2 regions of the Microbacterium sp. ZW3a genome follow, and region 1 is predicted to be linked to the other one. Evidence: predicted binding sites of a transcription regulator. Region 1 holds the regulator's gene; the other holds the start of a gene.

Region 1 (7,373 bases):
GATGCGCACGATAGCGCGGGTGGGGACGCGCGAGGCGCCGTGGACCTCGCGTATCGCCAGCAACGACCCGTGCTGCCACGACAGCCCGCCGTGCCGTACGCCGTCGTCGGCGGGGGTGAGGGGCCGCGGCTCACCGCCGGGGGTGAGCGCGTACACGCGCTGGTCGGTCTTCTCGACGTAGAAGAGCTCGCCGTCGTCGGAGGCGGTCCACGCGCCGCCCCCGTACTCGTGTACTGAGGAGCGCGCATTCCCGGGGGCCGGCAGCACGGTCTCGACCGAGCCATCGGGCCGCCGACGCCGCACGGCGACGCGACCGCCCTCGCTCGGGACCGATTCGCCCCACCAGATCTCGTCGCCGACGATGCGCGCGCCGTCGATGCGCGGCGAAGACTGAGCCACGCGTTCGGGCGAGAGGGGGGAGGGCCAGGAACCGTAGGGGAGCGTCTGGGGCATGGCATCCAGCCTACGGACGGGGTCGGACACGGCTCCGCGGCGCGACGGCTCAGCCGCCGACGGGCTGGTTCACGATGCCGAGCCCGGCGGCCCAGTCACGGATGACCTGCCGCTGTCCTTCGTCGCACGTGTAGCCGTAGCCGACACTGACCTGCCAATACGAAAACTCGTCGATCGGGACGTCATGGTTCAACGACCAGCCGTCGAGGAAGGTCAGGGAGTAGCAGTCCGCCATCGTTTCGAGATCGCCGGCGAAAGCCGCCAGTGCGGTCTGCGTGGCCTCGGGATTCGTGAACTGCAGCACGTGGGCGTACTCGTGGTAAGCGATCCCCGTTCGGATCCAGTCGGTCATCGTGGCATCCGTCTGCGTTGCGCCGTTGACGCGCACGGTGAAGGGCTCGGCGTCGGAGACGCACGCCAGCGCCTCCGCGCCGCACGCCGTCTCTCCCTCGTCGAACGCCATCGACACCCACCCTTGTCCGAGCGAATCGAGCGTCGACTCCCAGGCGGTTCCGGAGGCGTTGGTCGCCGACTGGCTCCGAGCCGAGTCGATGCGTGATCCCAGGTCGGTGTCGAACGCCGTGACCTCGGCGACGTCTCTGCTGAGTGCCTCGGCGTTCCAGCGATGGATCCACGCGTGGTCGGCGAACTCCTCGACACGGGTCCACGGGACGAGCGTCGCGTACGGGAGCCCGATCAGCGGCTCGACCGTCTCGTAGAGGCCTGCCATGGCCGCTCCGAACTGGTCTTTGCGGTCGATCAGATCGCGCTGCTCATCGATCTGCCGCTGCTGGTCGGTGATCTGCTGTCGTTGATCGGTGATCTGCGAGCGTGCCTCGTCGAGTTGCGTCGCCAGCCAGGCGATGCCCAGCCCGGCAGCAATGGCGACGAGGGCGAGGAGGCAGGAGAGAACGACGATGCTCGCACGGGGACGGCGCCCGGTCGCGGGGGGAAGGGGCGCGTGCTCGTCGGCGGAGATGACGACGGGGCGGCCATCGGCGGTGGACTCCGTCGACGGTTCTCCCGCGGGGGCGTTTGAGGACACGACACTCGCTCTCTCGATGTGTCCTGTCATGCTAGGGGCCACGCGGGGCGGTGACGCCCGCCTGTGGATGACGCGCGTCGCCTCGAGGTGGGGTCAGATCGTCCGCAGTACTGCCACGACGCGGCCGAGGACGACGGCGTCGTCGCCGAGGATCGGCTCGAACGCGGTGTTGCGAGGGAGCAGCCACGTGTGCCCATCGCGACGCCGGAAGGTCTTCACGGTCGCCTCGCCGTCGAGCATCGCGGCGACGATCTCGCCGTTCTCGGCGTTGGCCTGCGCGCGCACGACCACCCAGTCGCCGTCGCAGATCGCCGCATCGATCATGGAGTCGCCCGCGACCTTGAGCATGAACAGCTCGCCCTTGCCCACGAGTTGGCGGGGGAGGGGGAAGATCTCCTCCACCTGCTGGTCGGCGGTGATGGGGACGCCGGCGGCGATGCGGCCGACCAGCGGGACCAGAGCGGCATCGCCCACGGCCGGAGCGGTGTCGGCCGGATTCTCGGCGGCGGTGCCGGGCAGGTCGATGAGCACCTCCATCGCGCGCGTCTTACCGGGGTCGCGGCGCAGGTAGCCGCTGAGCTCGAGCTGGTTGAGCTGGTGGGTGACGCTGGAGAGTGACTTCAGTCCCACCGCGTCGCCGATCTCGCGCATGCTCGGCGGGTAACCGTGCCGGGCGATCGAGCGCTGGATGACCTCGAGGATCGCCAACTGCTTGTCGCTGAGGCTCTTCCGGCGCCGGGTCTGTGGCCGTTCGCGGCCGCCGGCGGTCGTCGCGTCGGTCATCTGTACTCCCCTCGCGCCGCGCTTCGTGGCGGCGGAAATTCGAATGTCGGAGGTCCGTGGTGGGGTCTCCTTGTCGAAACCGTATCCGGTCGACCGCTCGAACCTCACGGAGCTCTCCGCGTGTCGCGTTCGATCTGTCTCCGAGAACCCCGGTGTTGACACCCTCACAGTATCGAAGATAGATTCGGAATACAGATTCGCACCACCGCCCTCCCGGCCGAGGGTGGGGTGCGAATCTCTCCCCACCGAGGAGCACACCATGACCAGCATCACCGCCACTGCCCCCACCACCCGCCTGCGCCTGACCGCGCGCGGCCGTCGCGTGTTCGCGTTCCTCGCGGCTCTCCCCGTGGTGATCGCCCTGACGGTCGCGGTCGTCGGCGGCGGCGCGGCGCTCGCCTCCAACGAGACCGGAGCGTCCACCGCAGCGTTCGCCGAGATCACGGTCATGAACGGCGAGACGCTGTGGTCCATCGCGGAAGATGTGGCGCCCGAGGCTGACCCGCGCGACGTCGTCGCCGAGATCACCCGACTGAACGCGCTCGAGAACGGATCGGTCGCCGCCGGCCAGCGCATCGCGATCCCCGCCGCGTACGTCGCCGCCCGCTGAGGTTCACGCGCTCAGCGCAACGAGGAGGGGCGGGGGCATCGACGCCTACGATGGGTGGGGTGACTGTGAGCCTTGACGACCTCCCGATTCGCGACGATCTGCGGGGGATGACTCCGTACGGAGCGCCCCAGGCGGCTCTCCCCGTTGCCCTCAACGTCAACGAGAACACTCATCCCGTCCCGTCCGAGGTCGCCGACGACATCCTCGATTCGATCGCTCGGGCCTTGCGCGATGTCAACCGCTATCCCGACCGCGAGTTCACCGCGCTGCGCGAGGCGTTCGCCGAGTACCTCGGCAACGGTCTCGTCCGCGAGCAGATCTGGGCCGCGAACGGCTCGAACGAGGTATTGCAGCACCTGATGCAGGCGTTCGGTGGTCCCGGACGACGCGCGATGGGCTTCGCCCCCACCTACTCGATGTACCCGATCCTCACCCGCGCGACGGGTGCACAGTGGGTCGCCGGTGAGCGAGCGCACGACTTCACGCTCAGCCCCGCGTCCGCGGCCGAGCAGGTCGTTCGCGAGAACCCCGACATCGTCTTCCTCTGCGCTCCGAACAACCCGACGGGTACACCCCTCGGTCTCGACGTGATCGAGGCCGTGTACGCGGTGACCGACGGCATCGTGATCGTCGATGAGGCCTACCAGGAGTTCGCGCCGCACGACGAGCCGTCCGCGGTCACGCTGCTGCCCGGGCGCCCGCGGTTGGTGGTCTCGCGCACCATGAGTAAGGCGTTCGCGTTCGCCGGCGCCCGTGTGGGCTACCTCGCGGCCGACCCGGGGGTGATCGATGCCCTCCGCCTCGTGCGCCTGCCGTACCACCTGAGTGCGCTCACCCAGGCGGCCGCCACGGCGGCGCTCGGGCACGCGGGCACCATGCTGTCGATGGTCGACGAGATCGTCGCGCAGCGCGACCGGATCTCGGCGACGGTGTCGGCTCTGGGCTACACCGCGCACGACTCCTGGACCAACTTCGTCCTCTTCGGCGGGGTCGACGACCCCGCGGCAACGTGGAAGGCGCTGTACGACCGCGGGGTACTCATCCGCGACGTCGGAATCCCGCACCACCTGCGCGTCACGGCCGGGACGGCCGACGAGACCACCGCGTTCCTCGACGCCCTCGCCTCGGTAGGATCGCGAGCATGACCGGCCCCTCCACACCCCGCACCGCCTCGATCACGCGAGAGACGAGCGAGTCGCGCGTCGAGCTCGAGCTCGATCTCGATGGCACCGGGGCGAGCGAGATCTCCACGAGCGTGCCGTTCTTCGATCACATGCTCACCGCCTTCGCCAAGCATTCGTTGACCGATCTGCGTGTGCGCTCGACCGGCGACACTCACATCGATGCCCACCACACCGTCGAAGACACCTCGATCGTCCTCGGCCAGGCCATCCGTCACGCGCTCGGTGACAAGTCGGGCATCGCGCGCTACGGCGACGCGCTCGTCCCGCTCGACGAGGCGCTGGCGCAGGCGGTCGTCGACATCAGTGGGCGCCCCTACCTGGTGCACACCGGTGAGCCCGCCGGCTTCGAGCACCACCTCATCGGCGGTCACTTCACCGGCTCGCTCGTGCGTCACTCGTTCGAGGCCATTTCGATCCACGCGGGACTGACGGTGCACGTGCGCGTGCTCGGTGGCCGTGACCCGCACCACATCGCCGAAGCGGAGTACAAGGCGCTGGCCCGTGCGTTCCGTCAGGCCAAGGCTCTCGACCCGCTCGTCGACGGCATCCCGAGTACGAAGGGCGCACTGTGAGCAAGCCCGTCGTCGCCGTTCTCGACTACGGCTCCGGCAACGTCCACTCGGCGGTCAAGGCGCTGATCGAAGCCGGCGCCGATGCGCGGCTGACGTCCGACCGCTCCCTCCTCCTCGACGCAGACGGGCTCTTGGTGCCCGGCGTGGGGGCCTTCCGTGCGGTCATGGACGCCCTCAACGCCAGCCGCGGTGGCGAGATCATCGACCGCCGTCTGGCGGGCGGACGCCCCGTGCTCGGCATCTGCGTGGGCATGCAGGTCATGTTCGGGCGGGGGATCGAGCGCGGCACCGACACCGAGGGCCTGGGGGAGTGGCCGGGCACGGTCTCCGAGCTCTCCGCACCCGTCCTCCCGCACATGGGGTGGAACACGGTGTCCGTCGGTGAGGGGTCTCGTCTGTTCGACGGCCTCCGTGACGAGCGCTTCTACTTCGTGCACTCGTACGCCGCGCAGGAGTGGTCCCTCGAGGTCACTCCGCCCTTCCCGGAGCCGGTCCTCACGTGGGCGACCCACGGTGCCCCGTTCCTGGCCGCGGTAGAGAACGGTCCGCTCTCGGCGACTCAGTTCCACCCGGAGAAGTCGGGCGAAGCCGGCATCCGTCTCCTCGCGAATTGGATCGACGGGCTGCGCACGACTACTGTGTGACCTCGTGCCCGGGGCTGGCGAGAGGCGCCTACCGGCACGAGGAGCCATGAACGATTTCGCGTCCACGCCCGAGCTTGTCCTCCTTCCGGCGGTCGATGTTGCCGACGGTAAGGCGGTCCGTCTGACCCAGGGAGAGGCGGGCACCGAGACCAGCTACGGCGACCCCGTGGATGCCGCGATGGACTTCGCGCGCCAGGGTGCGGCGTGGATCCACCTCGTCGACCTCGATGCCGCCTTCGGCCGCGGGAACAACACCGCCGTGATGCGCAAGGTCATCAAGCAGGTCAAGGGCGTTCAGGTCGAGCTGTCCGGTGGCATCCGCGACGACCGGTCGCTCGAGGCGGCGCTGGAGAGCGGTGCGAGCCGTATCAACCTCGGTACCGCGGCGCTCGAGAACCCGGAATGGGCCGCCGACGTCATCAACCGCTACGGCGAGGCGATCGCGGTCGGCCTCGACGTGCGTGGCACGACCCTGGCCGCCCGTGGGTGGACCCGTGATGGCGGCGACCTGTGGACGGTGCTCGAGCGACTCGAAGACGCCGGTTGCAGCCGGTACGTCGTGACCGACGTCACGAAGGACGGCACGCTCCGTGGCCCGAACCTCGACCTCCTTCGCGAACTGACCCAGCGCACCCCCAAGCCGATCGTCGCCTCGGGCGGCGTCTCGAGCCTCGACGACATCGCGGCGCTTCGCGACCTCGTGCCTCTGGGCGTCGAGGGCGCGATCGTGGGGAAGGCACTCTACGCGGGGCAGTTCACCCTCGCCGAGGCGCTGGATGTCGCCGGACACTGACGGTCACCACGCCGACTCGGCGGGCGTCCCCTGGGAGGGGCGCCGCTTCGAGTCGAATCCGCACGCGGGCGACGACGGCTCGGCCGATCCCGCGTTGCTCTCCGCCCTGCTCGCTTTCCCGACCGGCGAGGGCGATGCGCGAGCGGTCGTCGACGCTTATCGCACGGCGCGTCTGCTGATCCCGCTCGTCGCGGAGAAGGGCGACCACGGCGTCGGCCCGCACGGGCTCGAGGTCGATAAGACGCAGGAGCTCTCGATCGTCACGGTCGCTGCCCCCGACGGGCGGAAGGTGCTGCCGGTGTTCACGTCGGTCACGGCGCTCCAGGCCTGGGATGCCACGGCCCGCCCGGTCCCCGCGGACGGGCGTCGCACGGCTCTGGCCGCGGCCTCGGAGGATACCGAACTGATCGTGATCGATCCGGCTTCCGAGACAGAGTTCGTGCTCCGTCGCCCGGCGGTCTGGGCGATCGCCCAGGGTGAATCGTGGGAGCCGGCGCACACGTCGCCCGCCGTGTTCACCGGTCTGCAGGAGAGCATCTCCGGTGAGCTGGCGGTCCTCGACCTCGCGGTGCAGCCGGGGGATCCCACCGGCCGCCTCCGCGGGCCCGAGCTGGTCGTGCACCTGCAACTCATGTCGGGTCTTGAGCAGGACGAGTTGGATGCCGTGCTCGCCCGTCTTGCGCGCCGCTGGGCCGCCGACGACCGCGTCGCCGTGCTCGTGGATTCGCTGACCGTCAAGCTCCACCGCAGCACCGACGTCTGATTCCCCGCGTCCGGTACCGAAGTACCAGCGACCTACGTGACGGGCCCCGTCCACTTCTCGCCGGGCCCCTTGCCGATGGGGTCGGGGATGACGGAGGCCTCGCGGAACGCCAGCTGCAGGGAGCGCAGGCCGTCGCGGAGCGAGCGAGCGTGCATGTCGCTGATCTCGGGCGCGCCCGCGGTGATGAGCCCGGCGAGGGCGTTGATGAGCTTGCGGGCCTCGTCGAGGTCGAGCTGCTGCCCCGGATCATCGGCGAGGCCGACCTTCACGGCCGCCGCGCTCATGAGGTGCACCGCGGTGGTGGTGATGACCTCGACGGCGGGCACATCGGCGATGTCACGGGAGGCGGAGGAGGAGACGCGCTCCTGCTCCTCCCACCGCGCGAGACGCTCGGCATCCTGTGCGTTTCGGGCGTCGTCGGGGGGAATCGTGTCCACGGGTATCTCTCTGCTAGACTGTGGCGGGCTTCGGAGCGTTCTGCTCCGTACGAAAGAGGATGACATCCCACCCGCGCTTGCCGCTCCAG
Region 2 (7,373 bases), 840 kb from region 1:
GACCATCACTAGTGAATGGCCCCCGGCCGACGCATGTCCGGGTTCGCACCGCGCCCTGCGGTGCCGCTGTTTCGCGCGAACAGAACCCAGAAGGACACCCATGCCCAAGAACAAGAAGCCCGCCGGCGGTCGCGCCGCGAAGAACTTCGAGCCGCGCTACGGAGCGAAGACGTCGTTCCAGGACCGCAAGCGCCGCCCCGGCTCCGAGGCTCCCGAGAAGGCCGGCAGCAAGAGCCCGAACCACCGCGGCTACCGCGCTCCCGAAGCCGACGCCGCCCCCGTCAAGGGTCGCTGGACCGCGCAAGACCGCGTCGGTCGCGACGAGGCCCGCGGGATCCGCAGCCAGGCTCGCGGAGACGACCGCTACGCGCGTCCCGAGCGGGATGCTGCGCCCCGCGGCCGCGACGACCGTGACGCCCGCTCGTTCGAGCGTCGTGACGATCGCCCGCGCCGCTCGTTCGACGAGCGCCCCGCGCGGTCGTTCGACCGCAACGACCGTCCGGCCCGTGACGACCGTCCGGCTCGGTCGTTCGACCGCAACGATCGCCCCGCGCGCTCTTTCGACCGGAATGACCGTCCGGCTCGCTCGTTCGACCGTAACGATCGTCCGGCGCGGTCCTTTGACCGGAGTGATCGTCCCGCCCGTGACGACCGTCCCGCCCGTGACGACCGTCCTGCGCGCTCGTTCAACCGCGACGACCGTCCGGCCCGCTCGTTCAACCGTGACGACCGTCCGGCCCGTTCGTTCGATCGCAACGATCGCAACGATCGCCCCGCGCGCTCGTTCGATCGCCGTGATGACCGTCCGGCCCGTGATGACCGTCCGGCCCGTGACGACCGTCCGGCACGCTCGTTCAACCGTGATGACCGGCCCGCCCGCGACGACCGTCCGGCCCGCTCGTTCAACCGTGATGACCGGCCCGCCCGCGACGACCGTCCGGCGCGGTCGTTCGACCGCAACGACCGTCCGGCCCGTTCGTTCGAGCCGCGCAACGACCGTCCCGCGCGCTCCTTCGAGCCGCGTACCGATCGCCCCGCCCGCTCCTTCGAGCCGCGCGACGAGCGTCCGCGCCGTGACGACCGCCCGCGCCGCACCGACGGACCGAGCCGCTCCGACTGGAACGCGACGCCGAAGCGCTCGGCCGAGCACGAGGACCGCGTCGATGTCGTGCACGAGCGTCTGCAGGCGGAGGCCGTCGACGCCGCGACCGTCGCAGAGGCGAGCTTCTCCGACCTCGGGCTGGGCGACAACCTCGTCCGCGCCCTCGCGGGTCTCGGCGCGGCGAGCCCCTTCCCGATCCAGGCGGCGACCGTGACCCCGATCCTCGAGGGGCGCGACGTGCTCGCCCGCGGCCGCACCGGCTCGGGCAAGACCATCGCGTTCGGTGCTCCGCTGGTCGAGAGCATTCTGCGTTCGCAGGCCGGTCAGCGCCGCGAGTTCGGCCGTTCCCCGAAGGCCCTCATTCTGGCCCCCACGCGGGAGCTCGCGCTCCAGATCGACCGCACCGTGCAGGTGCTCGCGCGCAGCGTGGGCCTGTTCACGACGCAGATCTACGGCGGTGTGCCGCAGGCGCGTCAGGTCGGTGCACTGAAGAAGGGCGTCGACATCATTGTCGGCACCCCCGGCCGTATCGAAGACCTGCTCAACCAGGGCAAGCTCGACCTCTCCGACGTCAGCATCGCCGTTCTCGACGAGGCCGACCACATGTGCGAGCTCGGGTTCCTCGAGCCCGTGCAGCGGATTCTTCGCGCGACCGCGGACGGCAGCCAGAAGCTGCTCTTCTCGGCCACCCTCGATCGTGAGGTCGCCGCGCTCGTCGACGAGTTCCTCGTGGAGCCCGCCGTTTACGAGGTCGCCGGTGAAGACCAGGATTCCGGCACGATCGAGCACCGCGTGCTCGTGATCGAGCACCGCGACAAGGCCGAGATCCTCGACTCGCTCGTCGACCGCGCGGGCAAGACCCTCGTGTTCGCCCGCACCCGCGCGTACGCCGAGATGCTGGCGGAGCAGTTCGGCGAGTCCGGCATCGCCGCGGTCGCCCTCCACGGTGATCTCAACCAGCAGAAGCGCACCCGCAACCTCGAGAAGCTCACGTCGGGTCGCGTCAACGTGCTCGTGGCCACCGACGTCGCCGCTCGCGGCATCCACGTCGACGACATCGACCTGGTGATCCAGGCCGACGCTCCCGACGAGTACAAGACGTACCTGCACCGCTCGGGCCGCACGGGTCGCGCGGGCCGTCGGGGCACGGTCGTGACGCTCATCACGCGTCAGCGCCGTCGCCGCATGACGGAGATGCTCGACCGGGCCGAGATCGAGGCGCCGTTCGAAGAGACGCGTCTCGGTGACGACGTCCTCGAGGAGCTGGCCGGTCGCCAGCTCGCCGACGTCACGTCGTAATCACTGTTCCGAGAGCCCCGTCCGCCATCGCGCGGCCGGGGCTCTCGTCGTTTCAGAACAGCGTCGGCTCGCTCGCCGGAGCCACGCGGGGGCGACCGGATGCCGTCGGCCCGGTGGTGCGCACCGGCCCGAGCCGCGGTGTCTCGGGGGCGCGGGCGGCGAGCCCCGGCTGCGGGCGACCGCGCGGGTGGTCGTCTTCGTCCCAGCCGTCGAGCCGGTGCATCCGCAGGAGCGGGTGCATGCGCTTACCGAGCCACTTCCGGTAGGCCTGCGGCGCCTGGACCGACACCCCGGGGTACAGCCCGCGGTACGACGACATCAGGTGCGGGTGCTCGCGTTCCAGCCACCGCAGGAACCACTGCTTCGCCCCCGGTCGCAGGTGCAGCGCCCCGTACACGACGCGCACCGCGCCGGCCGCCCGGATGCGCGAGAGCGCGTGATCGAGCGCGGGGATCGAGTCGGTGAGGTGGGGGAGGATCGGCATGAGGAACACCGTCACGCGGAACCCGGCGGCCGTCGCCGCGCGCACCGTCTCGAGCCGCGCCTCGGCGGTGGGAGTGCCGGGTTCGAGCGAGCGCTGCAGGGCGTCGTCGAACACCGCGATCGACAGAGCGAGGGAGACGCGCACTTCTTTCGCCGCGTCGGTCAGCAGCGGAAGGTCGCGGCGCAGCAGAGTGCCCTTGGTGAGGATCGAGAACGGTGTGCGACTCTCGGCGAACGCGTCGATGATGCCGGGCATGAGCCGGTAGCGCCCCTCGGCCCGCTGGTAGGGGTCGGTGTTGGTGCCCAGCATCACGGGTTCGCGCGCCCAGGACCCGCGGCGCAGTTCCATGCGGAGCACGTCGGCCACGTTCACCTTGACGACGACCTGCGAGTCGAAGTCGGCGCCCGAGTCGAGGTCGAGGTACTCGTGCGTCTTGCGGGCAAAGCAGTAGGCGCAGGCGTGGCTGCACCCCCGGTAGGGGTTCACCGTCCAGTCGAACGGCATGGCCGAGGCCCCGGGTACGCGGTTGAGGGCGGTCTTGCACATCACCTCGTGAAAGGTCATGCCCGCGAATTCGGGCGTCGTCACGGAGCGGACGAGCCCGTCCATTCGCTCCATGCCCGGGAGCGCCGCGGTGTCGTCGACGCTCAGTTGCTGACCCTGCCATCTCATCGCTCTATGGGAACAGAGATTCGAATAAAGGGCAAGCGGATGCCGGGAACTCTCGAATCCGCGCGGGCGGGTCGCCTCGCTGCATTCGTCTCGCACAGGTACCCGGGCGAGAATGGGTCGAGTGTCGTCCCCTGATCCCGAGCTTTCGCCCCGTCGCGCCGCGCGCGCGGAGGCCGAGCGACGCGCGACGGCGGCCCTCACCCTCCCGCCCACCCCCGCCGGCCCGCCGCCCTCGCGACGTCGCGTGCGGGAAGAGGTCGCGGCGCCGAGGTCCGCGCGCACGTGGTGGAGTACCCGTTCCGCGCTGGTGCGCCGCCGTCTCGCCGCCCTGGCGCTCGGCGCGGTGGTCGTGGCGGCATCCGCGGTAGCGATCGGAACGGCGACCGCCGGCGAGAACCGGGATGCCGCGGACGCGGGCGCTGCTCCCGAAGTCGCTGCCGCGCTCGCCGGCCCCCCGGCCGTCCCCGCGGAAGGGCTCCCGGTTCCCGTGCTCGCCGCGGCCCCCGCGCCCACGACGCCGTGCGACGATCCCGCCTTCACCGGGGCTCTCGCGGCGGGCGACGACGGGGCGGCGATCGCCGCTGTCGGTGGCGGAGAAGCCTTCCGCGCCGCGGTGGCATCCGGGATCGCCCCCTGCGTCTCGCTCTCGGATGCCGACCGGCAGTGGGTCGTGGTCAACAAGCAGCGCCCCTACGATCCCTCCGACTATCGCCCGGGCGATCTCGTCATGCCCGACGGGGTGCGGGCGCTCGAGGAGTCGGCCGTGCGTGCGCCCGCCGCGAACGCGCTGACGGCGATGGTGCGGGCGGCGGCCGACGCGGGAGCGGGCGAGATCGGGTACCTGAGTGCGTTCCGCTCGTACTCCACGCAGCAGGACACCTACGCCGGTCGCGTCGCGGTCGGCGGGGTCGAGGAAGCCGATCGCGAGAGCGCGCGCGCCGGCTTCAGCGAGCACCAGTCGGGGCTCGCCGTCGACATCGTGCCGTGCAACAGGTCGTGCGGCACGCTCGACGACGTCGCCGGATCGTCGCAGGGCGCGTGGGTGCGCGATCACGCGTGGGAGTACGGCTTCATCACCCGCTACGACGTCGGGCGCATCGACGTCACCGGTTACGAGCCCGAGGCCTGGCACCTGCGCTACATCGGCCCCGAACTGGCGAAGGCCTACCACGACGGCGGCTACACGACGCTCGAGGAGTTCTTCGGGCTGCCGCCCGCGCCGACGTACTGACCCGGGGTCAGACCGCGACGAACACCGCCGCCGAGACCACCCAGAACGCCACCACGAAGACGGTGTCGCGGCGTCGCCAGGGCATGGTGTGCCGCTCGGTGCGGTCGGGGTGCGCGCCGAAGGCGCGGGCATCCATCGCCAGGGCCACCCGCTCGGCGTGCCGAATGGCTCCCGCCAGCAGCGGCACCACCGTCCGCACCCAGCGCGCCGGGGCCGTGAGCGGTCCGCCGCTCGCCCCTCGCACCCGGTGCGCCTGCCGGATGACCTCGAGCTCGTGCCCGAATCGGGGCACGAACCGGATTGCCGCGAGCGCCGCGTACCCCACGCGGTACGGCACGTGCAGCTGCTGCACGAGCGCGCGCACGAGATCCGTTCCCGCGGTGGTGAGGCCGCCGATGAACGCGAGCGTCATGATCGCGGCCAGCCGCAGACCGGTCGCGAGGCCGATGGCCAGCGCTCCGTCGGTGAGAGCCCAGTCGCCGATGCGCAGCACCGAGGCCGTGGCATCCGTTCGCTCGGGGTCGACCCACAGCGCGAACCCGAGCCCGACGACGACGACCGACGCCGGCACGACGAGCCCGAGGAGCATGAGCGTGCGCGGCGTGAGGCGGGCGCCGACGAGCAGCAGAGCGGAGGCAAGCGCGAGGAACGCCGCGGGCGTGGCCAGGTCGCGGACGAACACCAGCGCGATCATCGCGGGGAGGGGTGCGGCGATCTTGGCGAGCGGGTTCAGCGCCCCGAGGAACGCGCCTCGTGCGATCGGGGCGGCCACCACCGCGGTCACCGGTCACTCCCGGGAAGGTCGCGCATCCGGGTGATGCCCGCGAGCTCCGGATGCCGCTGCACCCCCGCCAGCGCGCGGCGCAGGGGCGGAGCCACCAGGCCCGTGCGGGCGAGCAGGGCGTCGTCGGCGAACACGGCGTCGACCGGGCCGTCGGCGGCGAGGGTCCCGGCATCCACCACGACCGCGCGGTCGGCGTGCTCGGCGACGAGCTGCATGTCGTGCGTGACCGCGACGATGGTCGTCCCCTCGGTGCGGAGGTCGTCGAGGAGCGCGAGCAGCTCGTCGGCGCGGGCACGATCTTGACCGAACGTGGGCTCGTCGAGCACGAGCAGACGGGCACCGCCCACGAGCGCCGTGCCCACCGACAGCCGGCGCTTCTGCCCGCCCGAGAGGAGGAACGGGTGCACGTCGGCCTTGTCGGCCAGCCCGAAGCGTTCGAGCAGCGCCGCGGTGCGCTCGCGCACCTCGCCCTCGGGCAGGCGTGGGCGCCGCAGACCGTGGGCGATCTCGTCGAAGACGGTGGTCGCGATGAACTGGTGCTCGGGGTTCTGGAAGACGAAGCCCACGTGGCGCGCGAGCGTGCGCGCGTCGGCGCGGCGCACGTCGATCCCGTCGACGTGGACGGCGCCCCGCGGCGGGCGGCGCACCCCGGCGATCGCCTGGGCCAGGGTGGTCTTGCCCGCCCCGTTCGCGCCCACGACGGCGACGAATTCGCCCGCGCCGATCTCGAGGTCGATTCCGTGCAGCACCCGCGTGCGGCCGCGGTCTACGCGCAGGCCGCGCACGCGCACGACGGCGTCACCGGTCGGCCGCGGGCGCGTCGGGCGAGGGGGGGATGCCACGGCGGGAGCGGGCGCGTCCTCGAGCGCCGCCCGCAGTTCGCCCGGCATCACCGGCAGGCGCGGGAGGGCGTACCCCGCGCGGCGCAGGCGCAGGGCCGCGAGCGTCGCGGTCGGCAGCCACACCCCGAGCGCGTGCAGCTCCTCGGCGCGGTCGCGCAGCACCGCGTCGACTCCGCCGTCGGCGACCGTGCGTCCCGCGCCGTCGAGGGCGATGACCCGGTCGACGAGCCCCATCGCGGCATCCAGGTCGTGCTCGATCAGCACGATCGAGCGGTCGCCCGCGGCCACGACGTCGCGCAGGGCCGCGTACACGTCGGCGACTCCGGCGGGATCGAGGGTGGCCGTCGGCTCGTCGAGCACGAGGAGCGGTGACCCCATCGCGAGGGCGCAGGCGATCGCGAGACGCTGCCGCCCGCCGCCCGAGAGCACGTCGGGCGCATCGTCGCGACGGTCCCACAGGCCGACGCGGCGCAGGGCGGCCTCGGCCCGGGCGAGCACGTCGGCGACCGGCAGCCGGAGGTTCTCGGGTCCGAAGCACACCTCGTCGAGCACCGTGCCGGTGATCAGCTGGGCGTCGGGGTCTTGGAAGACCATGGCCACGGTCTGCGCGAGCTCGGCGACCGGGGTGGTCGCGGCATCCCGCCCGTTCACGACGACGGTGCCGGCGACCTCGGCGGGAACGGCGTGGGGGATCAGCCCGTTCATCGCCAGGGCGAGGGTCGACTTGCCCGAGCCGCTCGGGCCGAGCACGAGAACCACCTCGCCGGGGAAGACGTCGAAGCTCACGTCGGCGGGCGTCGCACGGGTTGCCTCGAAGTGCGTGACCGCGACATTCCGCACGCGCAGGAGAGCGCCGACGCCCGTGTGGGGCGCCGTGGGCGTCGTGTGCGGCTGGGTGGTCACGGGAGTCCTGTCGGCGAGGACTCCAGTCTACTTAGGCGCCCCTTACCTCCCGGTTC

What was found. Region 1 encodes LexA, which represses DNA repair genes until DNA is damaged. Its sites were predicted from a motif close to TCGAACANNTGTTCGA; they were not measured.
Region 2: ACU6WY_RS01145 (Rv2578c family radical SAM protein) is a predicted target of LexA. The motif match lies at 3,566-3,581, and genes of this name have one in related genera.

Annotation. Positions count from the first base shown of each region.
Region 1 covers NZ_CM169903.1:1,073,360-1,080,732, forward strand. The annotation lists gene ACU6WY_RS04985 (prolyl oligopeptidase family serine peptidase) at 1-453, opposite strand, end outside; gene ACU6WY_RS04990 (hypothetical protein) at 503-1,498, opposite strand; gene lexA (transcriptional repressor LexA) at 1,592-2,281, opposite strand; gene ACU6WY_RS05000 (LysM peptidoglycan-binding domain-containing protein) at 2,541-2,891, shown strand; gene ACU6WY_RS05005 (histidinol-phosphate transaminase) at 2,951-4,036, shown strand; gene hisB (imidazoleglycerol-phosphate dehydratase HisB) at 4,033-4,647, shown strand; gene hisH (imidazole glycerol phosphate synthase subunit HisH) at 4,644-5,291, shown strand; gene priA (bifunctional 1-(5-phosphoribosyl)-5-((5-phosphoribosylamino)methylideneamino)imidazole-4-carboxamide isomerase/phosphoribosylanthranilate isomerase PriA) at 5,338-6,084, shown strand; gene ACU6WY_RS05025 (SseB family protein) at 6,068-6,847, shown strand; gene ACU6WY_RS05030 (DUF1844 domain-containing protein) at 6,880-7,284, opposite strand.
Region 2 covers NZ_CM169903.1:236,765-244,137, forward strand. The annotation lists gene ACU6WY_RS01140 (DEAD/DEAH box helicase) at 101-2,401, shown strand; gene ACU6WY_RS01145 (Rv2578c family radical SAM protein) at 2,454-3,557, opposite strand; gene ACU6WY_RS01150 (M15 family metallopeptidase) at 3,679-4,788, shown strand; gene ACU6WY_RS01155 (energy-coupling factor transporter transmembrane component T family protein) at 4,796-5,572, opposite strand; gene ACU6WY_RS01160 (ABC transporter ATP-binding protein) at 5,569-7,317, opposite strand.